4 regions of the Streptomyces sp. NPDC056486 genome follow, and region 3 is predicted to be linked to each of the others. Evidence: riboswitches for the same ligand, from Rfam matches in the RefSeq annotation. Region 3 holds a riboswitch; each other region holds the start of a gene.
The links. A riboswitch is a leader RNA that binds a small molecule or an ion and turns the genes downstream of it on or off. The one in region 3 is predicted to bind cyclic di-AMP.

Region 1: linked by a shared signal. The riboswitch ahead of ACFQ7F_RS25575 (M23 family metallopeptidase) and the one ahead of ACFQ7F_RS20275 (C40 family peptidase) in region 3 are both predicted to bind cyclic di-AMP.
Region 2: linked by a shared signal. The riboswitch ahead of ACFQ7F_RS33955 (transglycosylase SLT domain-containing protein) and the one ahead of ACFQ7F_RS20275 (C40 family peptidase) in region 3 are both predicted to bind cyclic di-AMP.
Region 4: linked by a shared signal. The riboswitch ahead of ACFQ7F_RS40845 (M23 family metallopeptidase) and the one ahead of ACFQ7F_RS20275 (C40 family peptidase) in region 3 are both predicted to bind cyclic di-AMP.

What each region holds. Positions count from the first base shown of each region.
Region 1 is NZ_JBHTSF010000070.1:39,712-45,203, forward strand. It holds gene ACFQ7F_RS25560 (DNA topoisomerase (ATP-hydrolyzing) subunit A) at 1-469, opposite strand, end outside; gene ACFQ7F_RS25565 (M16 family metallopeptidase) at 689-2,038, shown strand; gene ACFQ7F_RS25570 (M16 family metallopeptidase) at 2,035-3,420, shown strand; cyclic di-AMP (ydaO/yuaA leader) riboswitch at 3,618-3,781, shown strand; gene ACFQ7F_RS25575 (M23 family metallopeptidase) at 3,794-4,597, shown strand; gene ACFQ7F_RS25580 (GntR family transcriptional regulator) at 4,832-5,492, shown strand, end outside.
Region 2 is NZ_JBHTSF010000122.1:10,299-15,790, forward strand. It holds gene ACFQ7F_RS33935 (hypothetical protein) at 1-32, opposite strand, end outside; gene ACFQ7F_RS33940 (hypothetical protein) at 1-424, opposite strand, end outside; gene ACFQ7F_RS33945 (hypothetical protein) at 424-960, opposite strand; gene ACFQ7F_RS33950 (hypothetical protein) at 1,135-1,833, opposite strand; gene ACFQ7F_RS33955 (transglycosylase SLT domain-containing protein) at 2,307-3,047, opposite strand; cyclic di-AMP (ydaO/yuaA leader) riboswitch at 3,052-3,246, opposite strand; gene thpR (RNA 2',3'-cyclic phosphodiesterase) at 4,409-5,044, opposite strand.
Region 3 is NZ_JBHTSF010000047.1:21,745-27,236, reverse strand. It holds gene ACFQ7F_RS20295 (ATP-binding protein) at 1-382, shown strand, start outside; gene ACFQ7F_RS20290 (LysR family transcriptional regulator) at 371-1,282, opposite strand; gene ACFQ7F_RS20285 (LysE family translocator) at 1,382-2,011, shown strand; gene ACFQ7F_RS20280 (DUF6328 family protein) at 1,965-2,555, opposite strand; gene ACFQ7F_RS20275 (C40 family peptidase) at 2,717-3,190, opposite strand; cyclic di-AMP (ydaO/yuaA leader) riboswitch at 3,194-3,366, opposite strand; gene ACFQ7F_RS20270 (hypothetical protein) at 3,721-4,029, opposite strand; gene ACFQ7F_RS20265 (ATP-dependent Clp protease proteolytic subunit) at 4,037-4,672, opposite strand; gene ACFQ7F_RS20260 (amidase) at 4,880-5,492, shown strand, end outside.
Region 4 is NZ_JBHTSF010000197.1:7,874-13,365, forward strand. It holds partial or broken gene ACFQ7F_RS40830 (pyridoxal-5'-phosphate-dependent protein subunit beta) at 135-308, shown strand; partial or broken gene ACFQ7F_RS40835 (MFS transporter) at 331-585, shown strand; gene ACFQ7F_RS40840 (PP2C family protein-serine/threonine phosphatase) at 756-2,012, shown strand; cyclic di-AMP (ydaO/yuaA leader) riboswitch at 2,234-2,380, shown strand; gene ACFQ7F_RS40845 (M23 family metallopeptidase) at 2,392-3,483, shown strand; gene ACFQ7F_RS40850 (aldo/keto reductase) at 3,668-4,612, shown strand; gene ACFQ7F_RS40855 (PrsW family intramembrane metalloprotease) at 4,609-5,492, opposite strand, start outside.

The DNA of each region.
Region 1 (5,492 bases), on a different contig from region 3:
AATCGACGGTGTTCTCTTCGATCGACTCCGTCATCAGAGACGTCGCGTCGGCCATCTTGCACTCGGTGTACCGCATGGCGGCCGGCGGGTCGTCGTTGCCGAGCGAGCCGAAGTTGCCGTGCCCGTCCACCAGGGGCAGGCGCATGGAGAAGGGCTGGGCCATGCGCACCAGGGCGTCGTAGATCGACGCGTCGCCGTGCGGGTGCAACTTACCCATGACCTCGCCCACGACACGGGCGCACTTCACATAGCCGCGGTCGGGGCGCAGGCCCATCTCGTTCATCTGATACACGATCCTGCGGTGCACCGGCTTCATGCCGTCGCGGGCGTCCGGCAGGGCGCGCGAGTAGATGACCGAATACGCGTACTCGAGGAAGGAGCCCTGCATCTCGTCGACGACGTCGATGTCGAGGATCTTCTCCTCGAACGACTCGTCGGGCTGCGGGGTCTTCGTGCTGCGGCGGGCCATCGCTGCTGCGGCTCCTTCACGGTGTCTGCCAGGGCATCAACGGGATCTGACGCCGACCATTGTGCTCTGTCCCACTGACAACGCCGACCACGACCCGGACTTCGACCGCGACTACGCCGAGCGCGGAGCGGGAACTTCACCGGTTGTCAGCACGCTTGCATACAGTGGCACGACTGGCAGAATTTCCAGCTTTTCGCGATCGAAGGGACGTACATGCCCATGGGTCACACGGCCACAGCCGAGGCCGGCTCCGGCGGCCTGACAGCGACCGAGCACCGGCTGGCCAACGGCCTGCGCGTGGTGCTCTCCGAGGACCACCTGACCCCGGTCGCCGCGGTCTGCCTCTGGTACGACGTCGGCTCGCGCCACGAGGTCAAGGGGCGTACGGGCCTCGCTCACCTCTTCGAGCACCTGATGTTCCAGGGCTCGAAGCAGGTGCACGGCAACGGCCACTTCGAGCTGGTGCAGGGTGCGGGCGGGTCGCTCAACGGCACCACGAGCTTCGAACGCACCAACTATTTCGAGACCATGCCCACACACCAGCTCGAGCTGGCCCTGTGGCTGGAAGCCGACCGGATGGGCTCGCTGCTCTCCGCGCTCGACGAAGAATCCATGGAGAACCAGCGGGACGTCGTCAAGAACGAGCGCCGCCAGCGCTACGACAACGTTCCCTACGGCACGGCGTTCGAGAAGCTGACCGCCCTCTCGTACCCCGAGGGCCACCCCTACCACCACACCCCGATCGGCTCCATGGCCGACCTGGACGCGGCGACGCTGGAGGACGCGCGGAACTTCTTCCGTACGTACTACGCGCCCAACAACGCCGTCCTGTCGGTCGTCGGCGACATCGACCCGGAGCAGACCCTCGCCTGGGTCGAGCAGTACTTCGGGTCCATCCCCTCGAACGACGCCAAGCAGCCGCCGCGCGACGGCTCGCTGCCCGACACGATCGGCGAGGAGCTGCGCGAGGTCGTCGAGGAAGAGGTACCGGCCCGCGCCCTGATGGCCGCCTACCGCCTCCCGGAGGACGGCACGCGCGCGTGCGACGCGGCCGACCTGGCGCTCACTGTCCTGGGCAGCGGCGAGTCGTCGCGGCTCTACAACCGCCTGGTGCGCCGCGACCGCACCGCGGTGGCGGCCGGGTTCGGCCTGCTGCGCCTCGCCGGGGCCCCCTCGCTCGGCTGGCTCGACGTGAAGACGTCCGGCGACGTCGAGGTCCCCGTCATCGAGGCCGCCGTCGACGAGGAGCTCGCCCGCTTCGCGGAAGAGGGCCCCACCGACGAGGAGATGGAGCGCGCCCAGGCACAGCTGGAGCGCGAGTGGCTCGACCGGCTCTCCACCGTGGCAGGACGCGCGGACGAACTGTGCCGGTACGCCGTCCTGTTCGGAGACCCGCAGCTCGCCCTGACCGCCGTCGGGCGCGTCCTGGACGTCACCGCCGAAGAGGTCAAGGCGGCCGCAGCGGCCCGCCTGCGCCCCGACAACCGCGCGGTGCTCGTGTACGAGCCCACAGCGGCCCCTGAGGGCGCCGAAGCCACCGACGAGGACGAAGAGGAGGCGGCGAAGTGACCGAGGCCGCGACGATGCAGTTCCACCCACAGCCCCAGGCAGGCACCGCACGGCCGTGGGCCTTCCCCGCGCCCGAGCGAGCCACCCTGGACAACGGCCTCACCGTGCTGCGCTGCCACCGCCCCGGCCAGCAGGTCGTCGCCGTGGAGATCCACCTCGAGGCGCCGCTCGACGCCGAGCCCGCGGGCCTCGACGGCGTCGCCACGATCATGGCGAGGGCATTCAACGAAGGCACCGACAAACACTCCGCCGAGGACTTCGCCGCGGAACTCGACCGCTGCGGCGCCAGCATGGACGCGCACGCCGACCACCCCGGCGTCCGCGTCTCCCTCGAAGTGCCGGTCTCCCGCCTCCCGAAGGCGCTCGGCCTGCTCTCCGACGCCCTGCGCGCCCCCGCCTTCGCGGACAGCGAGATCGAACGCCTCGTACGCAACCGCCTGGACGAGATCCCGCACGAGGCCGCCAACCCGGGTCGTCGCGCCGCCAAGGAGCTCTCCCGGCAGCTGTTCCCGGCGACGTCGCGCATGTCGCGCCCCCGCCAGGGCACCGAGGAGACGGTCACGGCCATCGACTCGGCGGCGGTGCGTGCCTTCTACGAGAAGCACGTGCGTCCCGCCACGGCGACCGCCGTCGTCGTCGGCGACCTGACCGGCGTCGACCTGGACGCCGTCCTCGCCGACACCATCGGCTCCTGGACGGGCGGCACGGCCGAGCCGCGCCCGGTGCCCCCGGTGACCGCCGACGACACCGGCCGTGTCGTCATCGTGGACCGCCCCGGCGCCGTCCAGACGCAGCTGCTCATCGGCCGCGTGGGACCGGACCGGCACGACCGCGTGTGGCCCGCGCAGGTGCTCGGCACGTACTGCCTCGGCGGCACCCTCACCTCGCGCCTCGACCGCGTCCTGCGCGAGGAGAAGGGATACACCTACGGCGTACGGTCGTTCGCCCAGGTCCTGCGTTCCGCGCCGGACGGCACCGGTGCCGCGATGCTGGCCATCAGCGGCTCGGTGGACACCGAGTCCACAGGACCGGCGCTCGACGACCTGTGGAAGGTGCTGCGCACCCTCGCCGCCGACGGCCTCACGGACGCCGAGCGCGACGTCGCCGTGCAGAACCTGGTGGGCGTGGCCCCGCTCAAGTACGAGATGGCGGCGTCCGTCGCGGCCACCCTCGCCGATCAGGTCGAGCAGCACCTTCCGGACGACTTCCAGGCGCAGTTGTACCGCCAGTTGGCCGCGACCGGCACCGTGGAGGCCACCGCCGCCGTGGTGAGCGCCTTCCCGCAGGACCGCCTGGTGACGGTGCTCGTCGGTGACGCCGCACAGATCGAGGAGCCCGTCAGGGCGCTCGGCATCGGTGAAGTGAGTGTGGTCACGGGCTGAGTGACAGTCAGGACATATCGGGACCCCGGTGGCTGGAATTTGCTACCGGGGTCCTCATATGTCCGAATTAGTATGGAGGTTACGTGTCTGCCCTGTGGCGTGCGCTACAAAAACTCTGATCCGTTTGTCGTTTGAAAGACGCCCCGCTTAGCGTCGGTCCGGCTGTTCGTCATGCAGTACGCCGCACCCGCGGCACCGGACAGTCATCGCCGAGTCCCCGTACGGCGCGAGCCAGGGGAGCCGGGGACCCACATGTCCCCTTGGGGTGAATCGGGAACCTTGCCGTGAGGCGAGGGACTCGTAGGAGACCTTCCTGCTCCGAACCCGTCAGCTAACCCGGTAGGCGAGAAGGAAGGAAAGGATCAGCCGCTTCATGGCGTTCACCCGTGCCACCGGGAAGCACCGTCGCCCGAGCCGCCTCACGCGTACGACCGCGAACGTGGCGGGCGTCGCAGCCCTCACCACCACCGGTGTCATAGGAGGCCTGGCCGCTCCGGCCCTCGCCGCCGACGACGCCGTGGCCCTCGAGCACACCGGCCTCACCCAGGCGGTCTCCGTCGGCGACTCGCTCGCCCAGAGCATCGACGCGCAGGCCGCTGCCCAGCAGCAGGCCGCCGACGACGCGGCAGCGGCCAAGAAGGCCGAAGAAGCCGCCAAGAAGAAGGCCGAAGAGGCCAAGCGCAAGGCCGAGGCCGAGGCGAAGGCCAAGGCCAAGAAGGAGCGCGAGGCCAAGGAGCGTGCTGCTCGCGAGGCCGAGCGCAAGCGCCTGAACAGCTACGTCTCCCCGATCACCGGCTCGTCCGTCTCCACGGGCTACCAGACCGGCGGCGGCATGTGGTCCTCCGGCAGCCACACCGGCATCGACTTCCACGCCGCGTCCGGCACCACGGTCCACGCGGTCGGCTCCGGCACCGTCGTCGAGGCCGGCTGGGGCGGTGCCTACGGCAACAACGTGGTCATCAAGATGAACGACGGCACGTACACCCAGTACGGCCACATGTCGTCCCTCGGCGTCACCGTCGGCCAGGCGGTCACTCCGGGCCAGCAGATCGGCCTCTCGGGCTCCACCGGCAACTCCAGCGGCCCGCACCTCCACTTCGAGGCCCGCACCGGCGAGGACTACGGCACGGACATCGACCCGGTCGCGTACCTCCGCGCGCACGACGTCGGCGTCTGATCCCTGACCCCGGACCGTCGCACGAAGCGCATCTGATCCACCGAAAGCCCCGGCTCGTCGAGAGCCGGGGCTTTCGCGGTACCCGAGTGCCCCCGAACCGCACCCGTGCCGCCTTTGGCCAAAATATATCCATGGATTTCGGCCCGCCATCGGAAATTCAGCCGCCCTGCAATAGGGTCACTGAAAAGGCGTCGATCGACCGCGTTTCGCGGGGATTAAGGCGGAGGTCAGGTCATGCGCATTCCCGCGCACTCGGTATGCACGGCCATCCGGGACGACATCGTCTCCGGTGTCTACGAACGGGGTGGCCGGCTCACCGAGGAACTGCTCGCACGCCGCTATGGAGTCTCCCGCGTCCCCGTGCGCGAGGCCCTGCGCACCCTGGAGGCCGAGGGCTTCGTCGTCACGCGCAGACATGCGGGCGCGTGCGTCGCGGAGCCCACCGAGCAGGAGGCGGCCGACCTCCTGGAGATACGCATGCTCCTGGAGCCCCTTGGTGCGGCCCGCGCCGCACAGCGCCGCACGGATGCGCACCTGAAGGTCCTGCGTGGCCTCGTCAGGCTCGGCCAGGACCGTTCGAGGCGCGGTCAGAGCGAGGATCTGCGCTCGTTGGGCGGCTGGTTCCACGAGACGCTCGCCCAGTCGTCCGGCAGCCCGGGCCTCACGGCTCTGCTCACCCAGCTCCGGCACAAGATCGCCTGGATGTACGTCGTCGAGACGTCGGCCGCCCCCGCGGAGTCCTGGGCGGAGCACGCCGCGATCGTCGACGCGGTCGCTCGCGGGGACGCGGAACGGGCCAGGTCGCTCGCCGCGGCCCACGCGGAACGGTCGACGGACGCGCACCGGCTGCGCTTTCCCCCGCAGGGGCACCGGGCCGCCGTCCGTGATCGTGTGA
Region 2 (5,492 bases), on a different contig from region 3:
GCGACCTCGGCGTCCGGATCTGTCGGCGCCACTGGAGGGCCGTGCGCTTGGCCGAGCCCTGCCTGTCCTGGCCGCGGGGTCCGACGTCCGGTCTTTCGATGAGTACAGACAGCGTGCCCTGCGACAGCTCACCGTCCGGCATGCGCAGGAGACAGGCCGACACGTGCTCGGCGCCCGCCGCGATCGCGGTCTGCAGCGCGTACTCACCGGAGATGACGAGGCTGAACTTCTGCAGGGGCGTGGCGGCACCGGCGAAGAGCGGGTCGACCGCCTCCGCCATCCGCAGCATCCGCTCCTCGGGGTCCTCCAGCAGGTCGAACCGCGTGAAACCGGGTGGGAGCTCGAACCAGAGGTCAGGAACGTCCGTGGCGGCCCGGCCGTCCGCGGAAACGGTAGCCGCGTACCCCAGGTCAGTGGTCGCCATCAGTCCGTCAACTCCCATGCTCCCAGGCCTATCGCACTGCCGACGGCGACCGCTCCGCCGAACTTGCCGCCGTCGGTTCCCGTGGCAACGTTCGCCACACCCGTCCCCCAGGTCGCGGCGTCGTACTTGCCCGTGCTCGTTTCGTAGGCGTTGATCGCGGTCGGCGCCGTCCAGGCGAGCTGGGCGGCGGCCTGGACACCTTCCGTGGCGGTCAGCGCGGCGCCCCGGGGAACCCCGAGCTTTGCGGCAGCGGCCATGACGGGCTTGTCGATCACCTTGGCGACCGGGTCCGCCGCCTTCATCACGTTCTTCGCCGTGGTGCCCGCCGTCCTGATGCCGACCTTGGCGCCGGCGGCGACACCACCGGCCCCACGCCCCGCCTTGAATCCGGCCATGACTCCCGCCTTCGCCGCACCGACGCCGGGCACCATGCCGAGGGCGTCACCGCCGAGCGTGAGCCAGTTGCCGATCCGCTCACCGGTCGGCGGCCACAGGCCGTCCACGCCGTACGCCGACGCGTGCGCCAGGAGTGCCACAGCACTCAGGCGCCGGCCCGCGCCAGAGACGTAGGACAAGCTGGGGTGCAGGTCTGGCTCAGCAGCATGCTCAGCCGATGGGTTCGCGCATCTCCTTGCGAACTTGCAGAGTCGTCCGTGCAATTGCGTCAAGGTCGACGGACTCAGGTTCCTGCACTGCGGTTTCCGGTGTGATCACCCGACAGCCGCCCCGGTGTTGTCGTCGCCCCAGGCGCACATCGGCACGTTGCTGCGGCTGCCGTTCTGTTCTGAGGTCAGGACCTGACAGCTCAAGGTCACCTTCGAGCCGACGGGCGTGACGTCGTGTGCGGGCACGGCGACCGTGGCGCCCTGGCCTTTGGTGGCGCCTTCCATCAGGTAGTCGCGAGCTCGGTCGGGGTCTTTGTACCGGCCGTAGATACCGGAGACGACCAATTTGCCGCCCTCCTGGTCGCCCCGCCCCGTGTACTGGGCCACCACTGCCTTCGGGTCACGCACGTTGGCCCGGCTCCGGTTCTCCTCGACGATCTGCTTGCCGGCGGTGGAGGAGAAGTCCTGAGACAGCCGGTACGTCCCGCCGACCAGCTCGTCCGGCACGCTCATGCGGTACTTCGCCTCCGGGAACCCTCCCTCTGAGCCGTCCACGAACAAAGCAACTCCAGCGAGCACCACCACCAACGCACCGACGATGCCACCGGTGATGCCCAACACCTTGGCGGTACTGCGCCGGGAAGGAGGCGGGCCCATGGAAGGTGCGCCCCACGGGCCGGGCCCCCCAGCCGCGGGGTAGGGCTGCGCGTAGGGAGGACCCTGCTGCGGGAACTGCGGCTGGACGGGCGGCGGTCCGAAGGACGTATGCGGACCCGAACCACCTGGCTGTGAAGGCGTGGACATGGCGACACGCTACGCCAGCAGGGGTGAGACCAACGCCTCGTTTGCTGGGGCGCCCGCTGGCCCAGCGCAGTATGTGGCAGGTCCTGGTGGGCGTCGCTGTGCCTGAGTCGCCGGGGAAGCAGACTATGCAGGCCTCCATGAGTTTGACATCCGGGCGGACGAACCGGTCTGGTGCCCTCCGTCTGCCCGGCTGCGCGACTCTCTGCCCCTGGCCTCCTGGGCTATGCGCAGCTGCTGAGCCGCTCAGGGAAGAGAGCTCGCTGGCGCATGCGCCGGTGCGCGGCCGCCCCGGTGACGCGAGCGCCTAGGGCTGTCGGTGGCCGCAAGCCTCGTCCCGGCGCCGGGCGAGGCAGCCGCGGAGATGCGGCGTGCCTGCCGGCGTGTGCTGGCGGGAGCGGTGCGCGGACCGAGAGCGGCCTGAGCCCAAGGCACACGGTGCGCCGGGCTTGCAGCGGATGAGGGGGGTGGGGCTTCTAGTAGGGCCCGTTCACGTTGTCGATCGAGCCGTAGCGGTCGGCCGCGTAGTTGCAGGCAGCGGTGATGTTGGCGACGGGGTCGAAGCTGTCCGTCGACGTGCCGGGCACGTGGTACGCGGCGAACGTGGGGTCGATGACCTGCAGGAGTCCCTTGGAGGGTATTCCGGCGGCGGCGTTGGAGTCCCAGTTGTTGGTGATCTGAGGGTTGCCGGAGGACTCGCGCATGATGTTGCGGTGGATGCCCTCGTAGGTGCCGGGGATGCCGTGCTGGGCCAGTACGTCGAGCGACTCGTTGATCCAGCCGTCGAGGTCGTTGGTGTAGGCCTTCTTCGCCGGGGCTGCGGCGGGCTCTGCGGAGAGCGTGTCCGTGCGCTCGGAGCGGTCTGCCCGCTCGGCGGACGCCGGCTGGGCCGGTGCCTTCTCGCCGAGGGTGAGCTTGAGACCGGGGTGGATCAGCTTCGGGTCGTTGCCGAGGGTGCTGCGGTTGTCCTCGTACAGCTTCTTCCAGCCGCCGCTCAGGGAGTGCTCGCGGGCGATCTTGGAGAGGGAGTCGCCTGCGGTGACGACGTACGTCGTGGGGGCCGCGGCGGGCTTGGCGGCGGTGCCGGCCGGCGCCGCGGCTGCGGTGGTCGCGCCGAGCACCGGGAGGATGAGCACGGCGCCGCCCGTGCTTGCGGCGGCGATGTTCCGGGTGAGCGGGCTGGACTTGGGGCGGCGGTGCTTTCCCTTTGCAGGCATGACGAATTCCTCTCCGTCGCCTACGAGGTGAGCTGTCGGGTTCGGACGGGAGATGTCCGGTCGCACTGCGAATGCGACTTCACCCCGAGTCGTTCCGGAATCCGGATCGACGGCTTACCTGGGTCCCCCGCTCCTGCCGTGCGTGAGTGAGTGGGTGGGAGGGTTTCCGGACAGCGGCAGGATTCGGCGTTCCATCCGGATTAACGGTGACGTTAGGCGAGAAAGCCCGGACGGAACAAGACACGAATTCGCATAGGGAATGCGCGAGACCTGTCCCTGGTGAACAGAACTCGTTGCCCGCATTGATCAAAAACCCCAACTTTCTTAGCGCGCAACGGAAGTACGCTCAGCGGCTCCCAGGGGCGCGGTCGCGACAGTGTGACTCAATTCACTGAATGGGCTACGGACTGGAATGCGGATGAAGGAGGTATTAGATCGCCTTGTCTTGCGCGAAAGAAGTTAAACTGGGGCATAAAGCTCCATGTGCCCTTAGTGGTGCGAATGGGTGGCTTCCCCTGTGAAGGTGGCACCTTGTGAGCCCGTCTTTCAGGTCAAAACGGACACCCTGCCCCCGCTGCTGACGCGACCGCGCGGTCACTCCTCCGCGAGCGGCGTGTCCCCGACGGAACGGACCGGCAGAGGGTCCGCGGCAGTGTTCATGACCGGGTGATGATCGGAATGAGCGCGCTGGGTGTGCGGGGTATTCGTCTCGTGTGGAACAGGCCTTCTCCCACGTCCCCAGCCAACAGGCCCCGTCGCGACGCCACCCTGCTGGATCAATAAGTCACTGCCCTGAGCTAGCCAAACCACGCCCCGATGGATGCTGTTGGGGGAGGGGGCGACGGGGGCGACGTGGAGGCTTCGGGGATGCGAGTGGGTTGACGGGTGTTGTGCGTCGGGGGCCTCTGCACTCGGGCGGCGGAAGTTCTGAGGATGCTGAGGGCGGCCCAGTCCCACCCATACGTCCGGAGGGCCAAACCCCCGGATTTTTCCGGGAGTTCTTCTCTCTCCTAGAGAATGCGTATCCCTTCTTCAGGTTCAAGTATCCGAAGGGGGCGCTTGCATTCCGGGGCAGGTATTTAGGCTGGAAGCCGCAGGGTTATGGAATGAGCCCGGAGGGTGCATTCCGTAGCTCTCGTGTGGGGCATCGCTGAAATGTCAGTAGGTAAGCGTAATTTCTGTGCCCCCGTCAGATTATGCTCGTTGCTCTGAACTGCGGTGCCCGTCTGGAGGTAGTGGCGGAAAGCGGGAATCGCCAGTGGCGTCAACTGGCCTAGATGCAGGACGGCTTCCCGAGACATCAAACTCTCTGCCCGCCGTTAGGGGATCCTCCTGGTGTGGGCGTGGGTGTGGGTATGTGTCTAAGTCCGTTTGCGTGGTGGCTGCTGGACGGGGTCCTCATCGTGGGGTGGCGAGGTGGGGCTGCCGAAGTTCCAGGCGCCGATGTCGCGGTAATGGATGGGGCCGGGGCCGCGGCCGGTGTTGCTGGCGACCAGGTGGAGGCGCTGGGCCTGCCATGAGCAGCCGGTGAATCCGGCTAGTCCGGCGGCGGCTTCTGCTGCGCACGAGGGGGTGTCGCGGCGGGCGCGGGCCAGTGTCAGGTGCGGGCGGAACGGCCGGTGCGTGTGGGTGATTCCGCAGTGGTCGGCGACGGCGCGTACGTCGGTGGCGAGCAGGTGCAGCCTTTCGAGGTCGCCGTTGATTCCGCTCCACAGCACCCGCTCGTCGAAGTGCCCACCGCCGTGCAGGGCCAGGGTGAGGGATCGGCGGGTTGCTGCGAGGCGGGCGAGCGGTGCGTGCAGGAGTTGCACCGTCGGGGCGGGGACTTCGCCGAGGAACGCCAGGGTGATGTGCCAGTCCTCGATGCGGTTCCAACGCATGCGGGGATGTGCGTGTTGGGCGGGCTCAAGTGCCTGCGCCAGTTCTTGTTTCGCGTCGTCGGGCGGGGCGAGAGCGATGAACACACGGACAGTGGCGGGCTGGGTCTGTTCGTTCACGGAAGCCTTCGTACCGCATCCGGGTGATCGGACAGCTGCCGGCCCTGCCTCACGCCTCCGATTTCCGTCGCAGGCCGTGGGACGCGCCCTGCGGCGTTCGCGTAGGTGGGCGCCGGTGTAGGCAGTCAGTTCGCTGACGTGTTCTTCGTCTGCTCGTTGTAGGCCCACAGGTTCTGCCCGGCACGGAATCCACGCCGGATGCTCTGGCAGGTTCGCGCCGGTGTGCGGTCGTCACGCCCGGTTCCGGCCGGGCCGGCGGGTCAGTGCGGCGTCGGCGGCGTTGCCCAGCATCTCGTAGGCGAGGCGAACAGCAGCGGACGGTGCTCGGTGAAGGTGTCCTCGGCGGTCTCAGTCATGGTCGCCCCGGCTCGCCCGCTGCTGAGCGGCGCGGCTGTACCGGGGGTTGGGGCACCGGGGTTGGGCACCGGCGTTCCGGTCGGCCACCCGC
Region 3 (5,492 bases):
CGAGTGGGGCCTCCCGGGCGACACGGAAGTGGCTGACACGGTCCGGCTCATCGTCTCCGAACTCGCCACGAACGCCGTCCAGCACACCCGGGGCCAGTCGCCCACCTTCACGGTCGAGATCGAGCTGGACCGGGAGGAGCAACTGCGCATCGGCGTCACCGACAGCCACCCCCGCTACCCGAAGCGGCTGCCCGCCGCGGTCCAGCAGGACAACGGCCGCGGCCTGGTGATCATCCGCTGGCTGACCATGGAGTGCGGGGGCAGGCTCTCGGTCACGCCCACTCCCGAGGGCGGCAAGACGGTCTGGATCGCGCTGCCGTGGACCGCGACGATCAGAGGTGACACCACAGCGGCTCCGTCGGCTTCGCCCTCACCCCGCTGAGCGTCCGAAGGCCCCACGGAGCAGCGCCCGGAAGGTGTCCGCCGCGGGATGCGATCCGTCGGAGCGGTGGACGACCGAGATCGTACGGCGCAGATCCCCCGGCTCAAGCGGCCTGACCCCCACCGGGGTGACCGCCGTCCGCGCCACCATCTCCGGTACGACGGCGACGCCGAGCCCGGCGCTGACCAGCGCGCACACCAGTGCGTACCCCGGAGTCTCGACCAGGACCGCGGGGGTCGCCCCGGCCCGGACTAGCGCGGACTCCACGCCCTGTCGGGGTGGATGCGTCGGCGCCATGCTGATCAGCGGCTGACCGGCGAGCTCGCTCAGGGGCAGTCGTGACGAGGCGCTCGCGAGCGCGTGTCCTGGCGAGGTCACCAGGACCAACTCCTCGACAAGGACCGGCTCCGCTGACACGGACGCGGGCAGAGGCACCGCATCCGCGGGCTCATAGGTGTGCGTGAGGGCCAGGTCGACCTCGCCCGCAGCCACGGCCGCGACGCCGAGCGGCGGTTCATAGTCCCGCACCGTCAGTTCGATGTCCGGATGAGCGCGGCGGAACGCGGTGAGGGCGGGCGGCATCAGATGGATCCCGGCGGTGGTGAAGGTCCCCACGCGCAGGCTGCCGCCGGACAGGCCCGCCAGCTGGGCCAGTTCGTGCCGGGCCTGCTCCATCTCGTCGAGGACCCGGCGTGCCCGCGCCAGAAGCAGCTCACCCGCGCCGGTGAGCCGTGCCCCGCGGTGATGCCGGACCAGGAGCGAGGTGCCCGCCTCCCGTTCGAGCTTGGCCAGCTGCTGGGAGAGGGCGGGCACGGTGTAGCCGAGGCGTTCGGCGGCGCGGGTGATCGACCCGGCCTCGGAGACCGCCACCAGTGCGGCGAGCCGCGTCGGGTCGTACATGGAAGTCTCCCGGTGCCGGGGGGGCTAAACGCCTGCTTAAGGCAGACCCAGGATATTCCACATACCTGCTGAAGGCAGAAGGAAGGCAGCCTTGAGGCCATGGACGCTCAACTGGTCGCCTTCACCGGAGTCGCCGCGGGCATGGTCGCCGTGCCGGGCGCCGACTTCGCCGTGGTGGTACGCAACGCCCTCGCATCGCGCCGCGCCGGAATCGTCTGCGCGATCGGTGTCGCGGGCGGGCTCGTGGTGCACACGGTGCTCGCGGTGGCCGGGGTCGCGGCCGTCCTGGCGGCGGTCCCCACGCTGTTCCGGGTGCTGCAGATCATGGGCGGGGCTTATGTGCTGTACCTCGGGTACCGCGCGCTGCGGTCGGCGGCGCGTGCGCCGCAGAGCTTCGGCGCGCCGGAGGGTGAGGAGCGGTCAGCAGCCGGGGGCAGTCTGCGGCAGGGCTTCCTCACCAACGCCCTCAACCCCAAGGCACCCATCACCTTCCTCAGCGTGCTGCCCCAGTTCGTACCCGCGGGCAGCCCCGCGATGCCCAGGACACTGCTGCTCGCGTCCATCATCGTGGCCCTGGCCCTGGTGTGGTTCCCGGTCGTCGCGCTCCTGGTGGACCGGCTCGGCCGATGGCTGCGGAGGCCGCGTACGGCTCGTGCGATCGAGGGCGGCACGGGCGTCGTGCTCAGCGTCCTTGGCCTGGTGCTCCTGGCCGAGGCCCTGACGGCGTGACGCCGTCCGACCCGCCGGTGCCGCTGCCGGTGTCGTCGTCGTACTCGCCCTTGCCCGCGCCGCGCACCAGGACGGGAAGCAGGCCCCAGAGGCCCGCACACACCACAAGGGTGCCCGCGCTCGCGATGATCCCACCGGTGCGGCCCACCGCCACGTCCACGACCAGGAGCACGGAACCGGCGAGCGCGAACACCAGGACCACCATGCCGAAACCGGCGAGGCGGGACGACACCCGCACGATCCGCGGCTTGGAGTGCTGCCCGAACAGCGACCTGTGCACGGCGGCCGGTGCGGTGAACAGCGCGGCGGACAGGACGGCGAGCAGCAGTGTGGTGACGTACGTGGCGCGCTGCACCGTGTCGAGCGAGGGGAAGCGTTCGGTGAAGGCGAGCGTCAACAGGAACGCGAAGAGGATCTGCACCCCGGCCTGTGTGACGCGCAGCTCCTGGAGGATCTCGGAGAAATTGCGGTCGGCGCGCTCGAAGCTCGTCTCGTTGCGCGGAGGCGGGTCGCCTGCGATGGGGGCACCGTTGTTTTCGGCCATGGCGCACGAGTATCCGTGTGGGCGCCGTCCACGCCTGGCGGGCGCGCCGATCAGAGGGCCTGGCGTGGGCCGGGCGAGGGCCGGCAATGGATCGGCCGAGCGGCGGCGGCAGCCGTGAGGCCCCCGCCGCCGTCCGACAGCTGACGTTCAGTGACGGGTGATCAGCGCACCCTGCCGTACCAGACGCTCTTCGTCCAGATCTTCTCGAGCCGCACCACGGTGTTCGACTTCGGGGCGTGCCAGATCCGGCCCTTCCCGGCGTAGATGCCGACGTGGTAGACGTTCCGGCCGGAGTGGAAGAAGACCAGGTCGCCGCGGGAGCGTTTCGACGCCGAGACATGGCGGGTCTTGTTGTACTGCTGTGCGGCGGTGCGAGGCAGCTTCTTGCCCGCGCGCTTGAACGAGTAGAGCGTCAGGCCGGAGCAGTCGAACCTGTGTGGCCCCGTCGCTCCCCAGCGGTACGGCGAGCCTTTCTTGGAGGCGGCGATCTTGAGCGCTTTGGTCCCGTGCGTCGCGGCCTCTGCCTCCGTCGTGAGCCCTGGGGCCACGAGGGTGCCGCCTACGACGGCGAGCGTGAGGACCGATACGGAGCCGGCCCTGGCGAGCAGCGACGGAACATGATTCAGCGCGGTCATGCGCAACCCTTCGTCAGCCGCCTGTGAAGGATGACCTGTCGGATTCGGGCTGGCGAAGTTGCCCGGCCGCGGTGTGCGGCTTCACCCCAAGGGTCGGCGTCCGGACCTTCCGGACCGACCCGTCATGCCTGGGTCCTCCACTCCTGCCGATGCACCGATGTCGACCGGTCATCCGGGTGGCGGCAGGACTCGGCGTCCGCCCGGACCGCCCCGCCGCTGTGGCGGGGGCTTGTCGTCGGAAGGGATCTTGACCCGTCAAGGGTGCGAATTCCGAGCCGAAACGGCGTTTTGTGAGGCTCCTCACGGCTGAACCGTTCGGGTGGACAAGGTCTGATTCGGGACCGGACCGAGGAACCCGACGATCGTTCGACCAGCACCGGAACGAGGAATTCCGGCCATCGCGTACACATCTGACGCAACTGCAGACGGCACAAATGACTACGAACGTCTACGCCGAACGAGGTAGCCCGTTTGGTTCGTTTGAGCCCCGTCCCGGACGGTTCGGGCGTCAGAGCTGTGGTGATGGGTGCTCAGGATGCCGACGGGGGTGGCACGGTGACCCGCCCGGCTCGCCGCTCGCCGTCGAGCACACGTAGCGCTCGGGCCAGCGTCGGCGCGTGCACGGCGCTCTCGCCCCGCTGGTGCATGAGCGTCAGGGCGTCCCGCAGTGCGGTTGCGCTGCCCACCAGGGCCTGGGCCGCGCGCAGCCCGCCGTAGGTGTCCGAGGCGCGCGCCGGGTTGATCCGGCCGACCAGGTCGACCACTTCGAGGTATCGGTCGATCAACTCGCCCTCGGCGCGGGTGAGTGCGGGCAGGGGAGGAAGCTCGGGCGGCAGCACCGGTGGCTCACCTCGCGCCCGGGGTGCGCGGGGATGACTTGCGGCTCGCGATGATCCGGTCCACCAGGCCGTACTCGACTGCTTCGGGGGCGCTGAGGATCTTGTCGCGCTCGATGTCGGCCGCGACGCGCTCCGGGCTCCGGCCCGTGTGCCGGACGAGCAGCTTCTCCAGTTTGGCCCGGGTGCGCAGGAGCTCTTCGGCCTGGATCGCCAGGTCGGTCGCCTGACCGTGGACCGGCTCGGCGAGCGAGGGCTGATGGATGAGGACCCGGGCGCCGGGCAGCGCGCATCGCTTGCCGGGGGTGCCCGCGGCAAGGAGGACGGCGGCCGCCGACGCGGCCTGGCCCAGGCAGGTCGTCTCCACGTCGCACGTGACGAACTGGATCGTGTCGTAGATGGCCGTCATCGCGCTGAACGAGCCGCCGGGGGAGTTGATGTAGAGCGAGATGTCGCGGTCGGGCGCCTGGTGTTCGAGGTGCATGAACTGCGCCATCACGTCGTTGGCGGAGGTGTCGTCGATCGGCGTCCCGAGGAAGACGATGCGCTCTTCGAGCAGCTTCGAGTACGGATCGACGGTCCGCTGTCCCGTGCTGGTGCGCTCGGTGAACTCGGGCAGGACATAGCGGGCGAACGGTCGGTTCATGGCACGTCTCTCCTCTACCGGGGGTCGGCTGCCCCAAGGCTTCCTGTAAAAAACGTACAGGACGTACGTAACGTCGTGGTGAGGAGCATGTTCGGGTGATCCGCCGGAGTCAACAGACGGGCCGTGTTTCAGCCGCTCGCTGAAAGCGCATGCCGAGAACGCGGCAACGAACGCCAGCAGCCCACCGCCCCGAGCCGAAAGCGTCGTATGAGCCCTGAAGAAGCCCACCGAGTCCCCGGCGCCGCGGAGCTCGTTCACCTCACCGCCCGCGAGCTCGCCGCCCGGATCCGCACCCGCGAGCTGTCCGCGCGAGAGGTCGTCCAGGCGCACCTGGACCGGATCGAGCAGGTCAACGGCGCCGTGAACGCCGTGGTGACCCTCTCGGCGGAGCGCGCGCTCGACGAGGCGTACACCGCCGACGAACAGACAGCGCGCGGTGAACCGCTCGGCCCGCTGCACGGGCTGCCCATCGCCCACAAGGACACGCACGACACCCGCGGAATCCGGACCACCTACGGGACGCCGCTCCTGGCCGACAACGTCCCGGACCGCGACGAGCTGATCGTCGAGCGCATCCGCGCCGCCGGGGCGATCACCATCGGCAAGACCAACGTGCCCGAGTTCGCGGCCGGTTCGCACACCGTCAATCCGGTCTTCGGCGCCACCCGCAACCCGTACGACCTTCAGCGGTCGGCGGGCGGCAGCAGCGGGGGAGCGGCGGCGGCGCTCGCGTGCGGAATGCACCCCCTGGCCGACGGCAGCGACATGGGCGGCTCCCTGCGCAACCCCGCGTCCTTCTGCAACGTGGTGGGCCTGCGCC
Region 4 (5,492 bases), on a different contig from region 3:
GCGCGCGTTCCGCGGCGCCTGAGGTGCCAGAGGTGCCAGAGGGGCCTGAGGTGCCTGAGGTGTCCGAGGTGTCCGAGGTGCCTGCGGCAGTTTCCCCGTACCGAGTGCCTGAGTACCCGAAGGACATCACGTACATGATCAGCAAGCTTCAGCCCGCGGCGGCCGCCGTGGGGAACACACCCGTGCTCTGGATCGACGAGCCGTCCCCGGACGGCGGGCGCGGCTACTGGGCCAAGCTGGAGGGCTTCAACTTCGGTGGGATCAAGGACCGCGCCGCCCTCCACATGGTCGAACGGGCACGGGTGCGCTGGGGGCATCCCGTGCACATCGTCGGTCGTCGCGCTGTCCGGTGACCGTTGGGTGGCCACGCACTACGGCCTCTACAACACGGTGTGCGGCATCGGCATCACCGCGGGGAACCTCGCGACCGGCGCGCTCCTGGGCGCCACCCGGTCCGCCCCCGCGGTGCTCTGGCTCGGCCTCGCGGCCCTGGGCGCCAGCTGCGCGCTCGCCCTGCGCGGCCTCTCCAGGGCGGGCCGCCTGGCCCCACAGCCGGCCGGGGTGCGGTTCGCCGACAAGCCCTGACCCGGCCTAACCCGGTCGGCCCACACCGGTCGCCCCGCGCCCCCGCTCCGGGAACCCTGGACGAGCGTGGCCATGGATCTGTCCTGGTCGCGGGATTCGGCAGGAGAAGACCGGTGGGGCAGCGAGGAGGAAGCGGCGGGCGAGGCGGCCGAGGGGAGGGGGTGACGGGCATGGGGCCGGGCGAGAGCGAGGGCGAGGGCGCGAGTGCGGGTTCGGGTAAGCCCGCGGGCAGGTCCGTGAGCCGACCTCCCGGCAGGCGGCCGCGCGGGGCTTCCGGCAAGAGCCCCGTCGTCAGACATGAGCGGACGTTCGTGCGGGCCCTTCCGCTGCTGCTCATCGTCGTCGGGATCGTCTACGACATCTCGACCCCGCCCCAATTCACCGCCGCGCCCCTCTTCACCGCCGCCCCGCTCGTCGCCGCACCCTTCTACTCGCTGCTCAGCACCACCCTCATCGGCGCCGGTGCCTCCCTCGCCGTGCTCGGCCTGCACTTCAAGACCAACACCGGCACCGACGTCGATGCCGTCACCGAGGTGTTCACCGTGGTGACCGTCGCCGTGCTCGCCGTCCTCATCAACCGTGTCGTACGCCGCGGCGACGAACAGCTCGCCTCCGCCCGCTCCATCGCCGAGGCCGCCCAGCGCGCCGTACTTCCGCAGCCGGATCCCCGGATCGGCGGGCTCGATGTCGCGGCGCGGTACGAGGCCGCGGAGGCCGACGCGTTCATCGGGGGTGATCTGTACGCCGTCCAGGACACCCCGCACGGCGTACGCGTCATCGTCGGCGACGTACGGGGCAAGGGCATGGGCGCGGTGGCGGCCGTCGCCGTCGTCATCGGGGCGTTCCGGGAGGCCGCCGAGCAGGAGACCACGCTGGAGGCGGTCGCCCAGCGCCTTGAGCGTGCCCTCGCGCGTGAGGGCACGCGGCGCGACGGGCTCGACGACTTCGAAGGATTTACCACCGCCATCCTCGCGGAGATCCCGCACAGCGACGGTCTCGTACGCCTCATCAACCGTGGGCACCCGGGGCCGTTGCTCCTGCGCGGCGACGGGCGGCTGTGCGTGCTGTCCGCGACCGAGCCCGCGCTGCCGCTCGGGATGGGTGAACTGGGCGCCTGGCCGGACCGCGCGGACGAGACGGAGTTCCCGCCGGGGGCGATGCTCCTGCTCCACACCGACGGGCTCTCCGAGGCGCGTGACAGCCGGGGCGAGTTCTACGATCCGGCCGCCCGGCTCGGTGGCCGGATCTTCCCTGGACCCAATGGCCCGGACGTGCTCCTCGCCACGCTCACCGAGGAAGTGCGGCGGCACACCGGGGGCGGGACGACCGACGACATGGCGCTGCTCGCGGTGCGGCGGCCGTTGGCGGCAGGGAGCGATGCGGCGGGGACCGATGCGACAGAGATCGATGTCACGGGCCGTGACTGAAGGACACCACTCCGCATAACAACTGACGTACTGTCAAGGAAATGTGAAGCTCCAGTGTGTGAAGAAGTGGGGTCAACTCGCCCCGTTCCGGCCATCGGTGTCCCGTTAAGTACCGGCCAGATCTGTTAACGATCAACTGGAACAGCTTGGAATACGACCCCGCCGTCTATTAACGTTCGATAACGCAGCGCGGTCGTCCCAACCGACACTCGAGTCGGCTCCGCGCGCACGCGCCTAATCCCGCAAGGGAGCCGGGGAACCACCAATTGGGGTGAATCGGTCATCTGTGCATCCGTGCCAGATGCTCGTAGGAGACCTTCCTGCTCCGAACCCGTCAGCTAACCCGGTAGGCGAGAAGGAAGGAAAGGAGTGCGCCTCCGTGGCGTCCAACCGCCCTGCCCCCCAAGGCGCTTACGTACCGAATGACGACGATTTCGGTGGGTACGACGACAATTCCTGGGAGGAATGGAATCCCACCGAGGAGTCCATCCGTCCCGTCCGCGGCAGGCACCGCGTCCACAAGCGGGGCGGTGGCGGGCTCGCCCGCAGCTCCACGGTTCTCGGCGTAGGCGTCATCGCCGCTGTCGGCGCGGGCGGCATCGCCACCGCGCAGGGCGGCAAGCCCCCGGTCTCCATCGAGATGCCGGACATGTCGGCCGTCACGGACTCGCTGCCGGAGGCCAAGTCCCTCCCGGGCGTGGGGTCTTTGATATCCGACGGCTCCGATTCCTCCGACTCCGCCGCCGCGGAGAACGGCGTCGCGGTGGCCGCCGCGCCGCTGAGTGCCGCCGGGATCAGCACCGCCGACGCCGAGCAGGGCAACACGGACGCGGGCGAGGCGCTGCGGGCCCGCATCATGGAGCAGGCCGAGAACCAGCAGGACCAGGCGGACGACGCGGTCCAGAAGGCGGCCGAAGAAGCCGCCGTCAAGCAGGCAGCCGCACAGGCCGCCGCCAAGCAGACCGCGGCCGAGAAGAAGATCGCCGCCGAGAAGGCCGCCGCGAAGAAGAAGGCCGAGGCGGAGGCCAAGAAGAAGGCCGAGGCGGAGCGCCTGGCCAAGCTCGCGAAGAGCTTCACACTCCCCGTCGCCTCGTACACGCTCACCGGCACCTTCGGTCAGCCCGGCTCCATGTGGTCCTCCGGCTACCACACAGGGCTGGACTTCGCGGCTCCCACGGGCACGCCGATCAAGGCCATCCACTCCGGCACCGTCAAGGAAGCCGGCTGGGCGGGGGCGTACGGCTACCGCACGGTCCTGGAACTCGACGACGGCACCGAGCTGTGGTTCTGCCACCAGTCCTCGATGAGCGTCAGCGTCGGCCAGAAGGTCACCACCGGCGAGGTCATCGGCCGCGTCGGCGCGACCGGCAACGTCACCGGGGCCCACCTCCACCTGGAGGTCCACCCGGGCGGCGACTCCACCGGCGTTGACCCGGCGGCGTGGCTGCGTGGCAAGGGCCAGTCGCTCTGATCCAGTCGCTCTGATCCAGAGGCTGCTTCAGATGCTCTGAAGCAGCCTCTGAAGCAGGCTGTGAAGCAGCCGTTGAACTCCGGCGGTCCTGGCGACAACCCCCCGACGTCAGGGCTGCCGGTTCGGCACGCCCGCTCTCCGAGTTGTGCGGAATGTTGCGGTCCGTATGGGCGTTGAGCACCGTATGACTTCTCTCCGCAAGCTTGGCTCGTCCGACCTCGATGTCTTCCCGCTCGCTCTGGGCGGCAACGTCTTCGGCTGGACGGCCGACGAGGCGCAGTCCTTCTCCGTGCTCGACGCCTACACCGCCGCAGGCGGCAACTTCATCGACACCGCCGACGTCTACTCGGCCTGGGTGCCCGGCAACAAGGGCGGCGAGTCCGAGCACGTCATCGGCGACTGGCTGGCCGCGCGCGGCAACCGTTCCGACGTCGTGCTCGCCACCAAGGTCGGCGCCCACCCCGATTTCAAGGGTCTGTCCGCGAGCACCATCAAGTCCGGTGCCGAGGAGTCGCTGCGCCGTCTGCGCACGGACTACATCGACCTCTTCTACACGCACTACGACGACCCGACCGTCTCCGTCGAGGAGATCATCGGCGCGCTCGACGACCTGGTGAAGTCCGGCAAGGTGCGCGCCATCGCCGCGTCCAACGTGACCGCCGAGCGGCTCCAGGAGTTCCTCGACTTCTCCGACCGCGAGGGCCTCGCGCGCTACTCGGCGCTCCAGCCGCACTACAACCTCGTCTCGCGCGACACGTACGAGGGCCCGCTCGAGCAGGTCGCCTCGCGCTCCGGCCTTGCCGCCGTCCCGTACTACGCGCTCGCCGCCGGCTTCCTGACCGGAAAGTACCGCCCGGGCACGCAGGTCGACAGCGCGCGGGCCGAGGGCGCGGGCAAGCACCTGGAGACCGAGCGGGGCCGACGGGTGCTCGCCGCGCTCGACGAGGTCGCCAAGAACCGCGGCGCCGAGATCGCGACCGTGGCCCTCGCGTGGCTCGCGGCGCAGCCGACGGTGGCGGCGCCGATCGCGTCGGCCCGTACGGTCGAGCAGCTGCCCGCGCTGCTCGCGGTGGGGGAGCTCGAACTGACGGACGCCGAGGTGTCGGCGCTCACGGCGGCTTCCGCCTAGCCGCGGTAGGGGTTGTACGCGGGGTAGGGCATCGCAGGCTGGGCGTACGGATATCCGTAGGGGCTCTGCTGCTGGTACCCGTACGGCTGCGGGTACCCGTAAGGCGGCGGCATCGGTACGAGCACCGGTGCCGTCGCGCGCGCCGCGTAGGCGAGAGCGGGCCGTGCCGCGTCGCGGCGCTCCCACAGCGCGTGCAGCAGCTCCCGCTCCCGTACGACGAAGTCGGCGCCCGCGCGCCCCTTGCGCCCCCGGTGCCGCAGGAGCGCGAGAGAGGTCGCGTACGTCTCGTACTGGCCGACCGTGCGCGCCGCTGCCTTGCCCTGCGTGTACGAGGCGTAGTCGCGGGCGAGGGTGCGGGCACGCATCGTGCCGAGCGCGTACGGCTCGGGCGCGGTGAGCCAGCCCGCGAGCGCGTACGCGGGCAGTTCGGCGCGCACGATGCGCAGGCCGCGCTGCCTGATCCAGATCACCAGCCAGGTGAGCAGGCCGAACGACGGCAGCATGAAGAGCGCGTACACGGCGAAGAATCCGTAGTCCCCGAAGCTCGCCGAGCCGTTCCACAGGGCGTGCAGGCCCATCGCCAGAAGGAGCCCGCAGAGCGGGAGCAGGACGCGGCGCCAGTTCTGCCGGTCGGAGCTGAGCGCGGCGATGCCGAAGCCGATGCCGGTGAGCACGGTGAAGAGCGGGTGCGCGAAGGGCGACATCACGACGCGTACGAAGAAGGTCGCCGCCGTCACTGACGCGAGCCCGGTCCCGCCGTTGAGCTGGTCGGTGCCGAAGGCGCTGCCGAGGTAGAGGATGTTCTCGGTGAACGCGAAGCCGGTGGCGGTCACTCCGGCGATCACCACGCCGTCGACGATGCCGGTGAACTCGCGTCTGC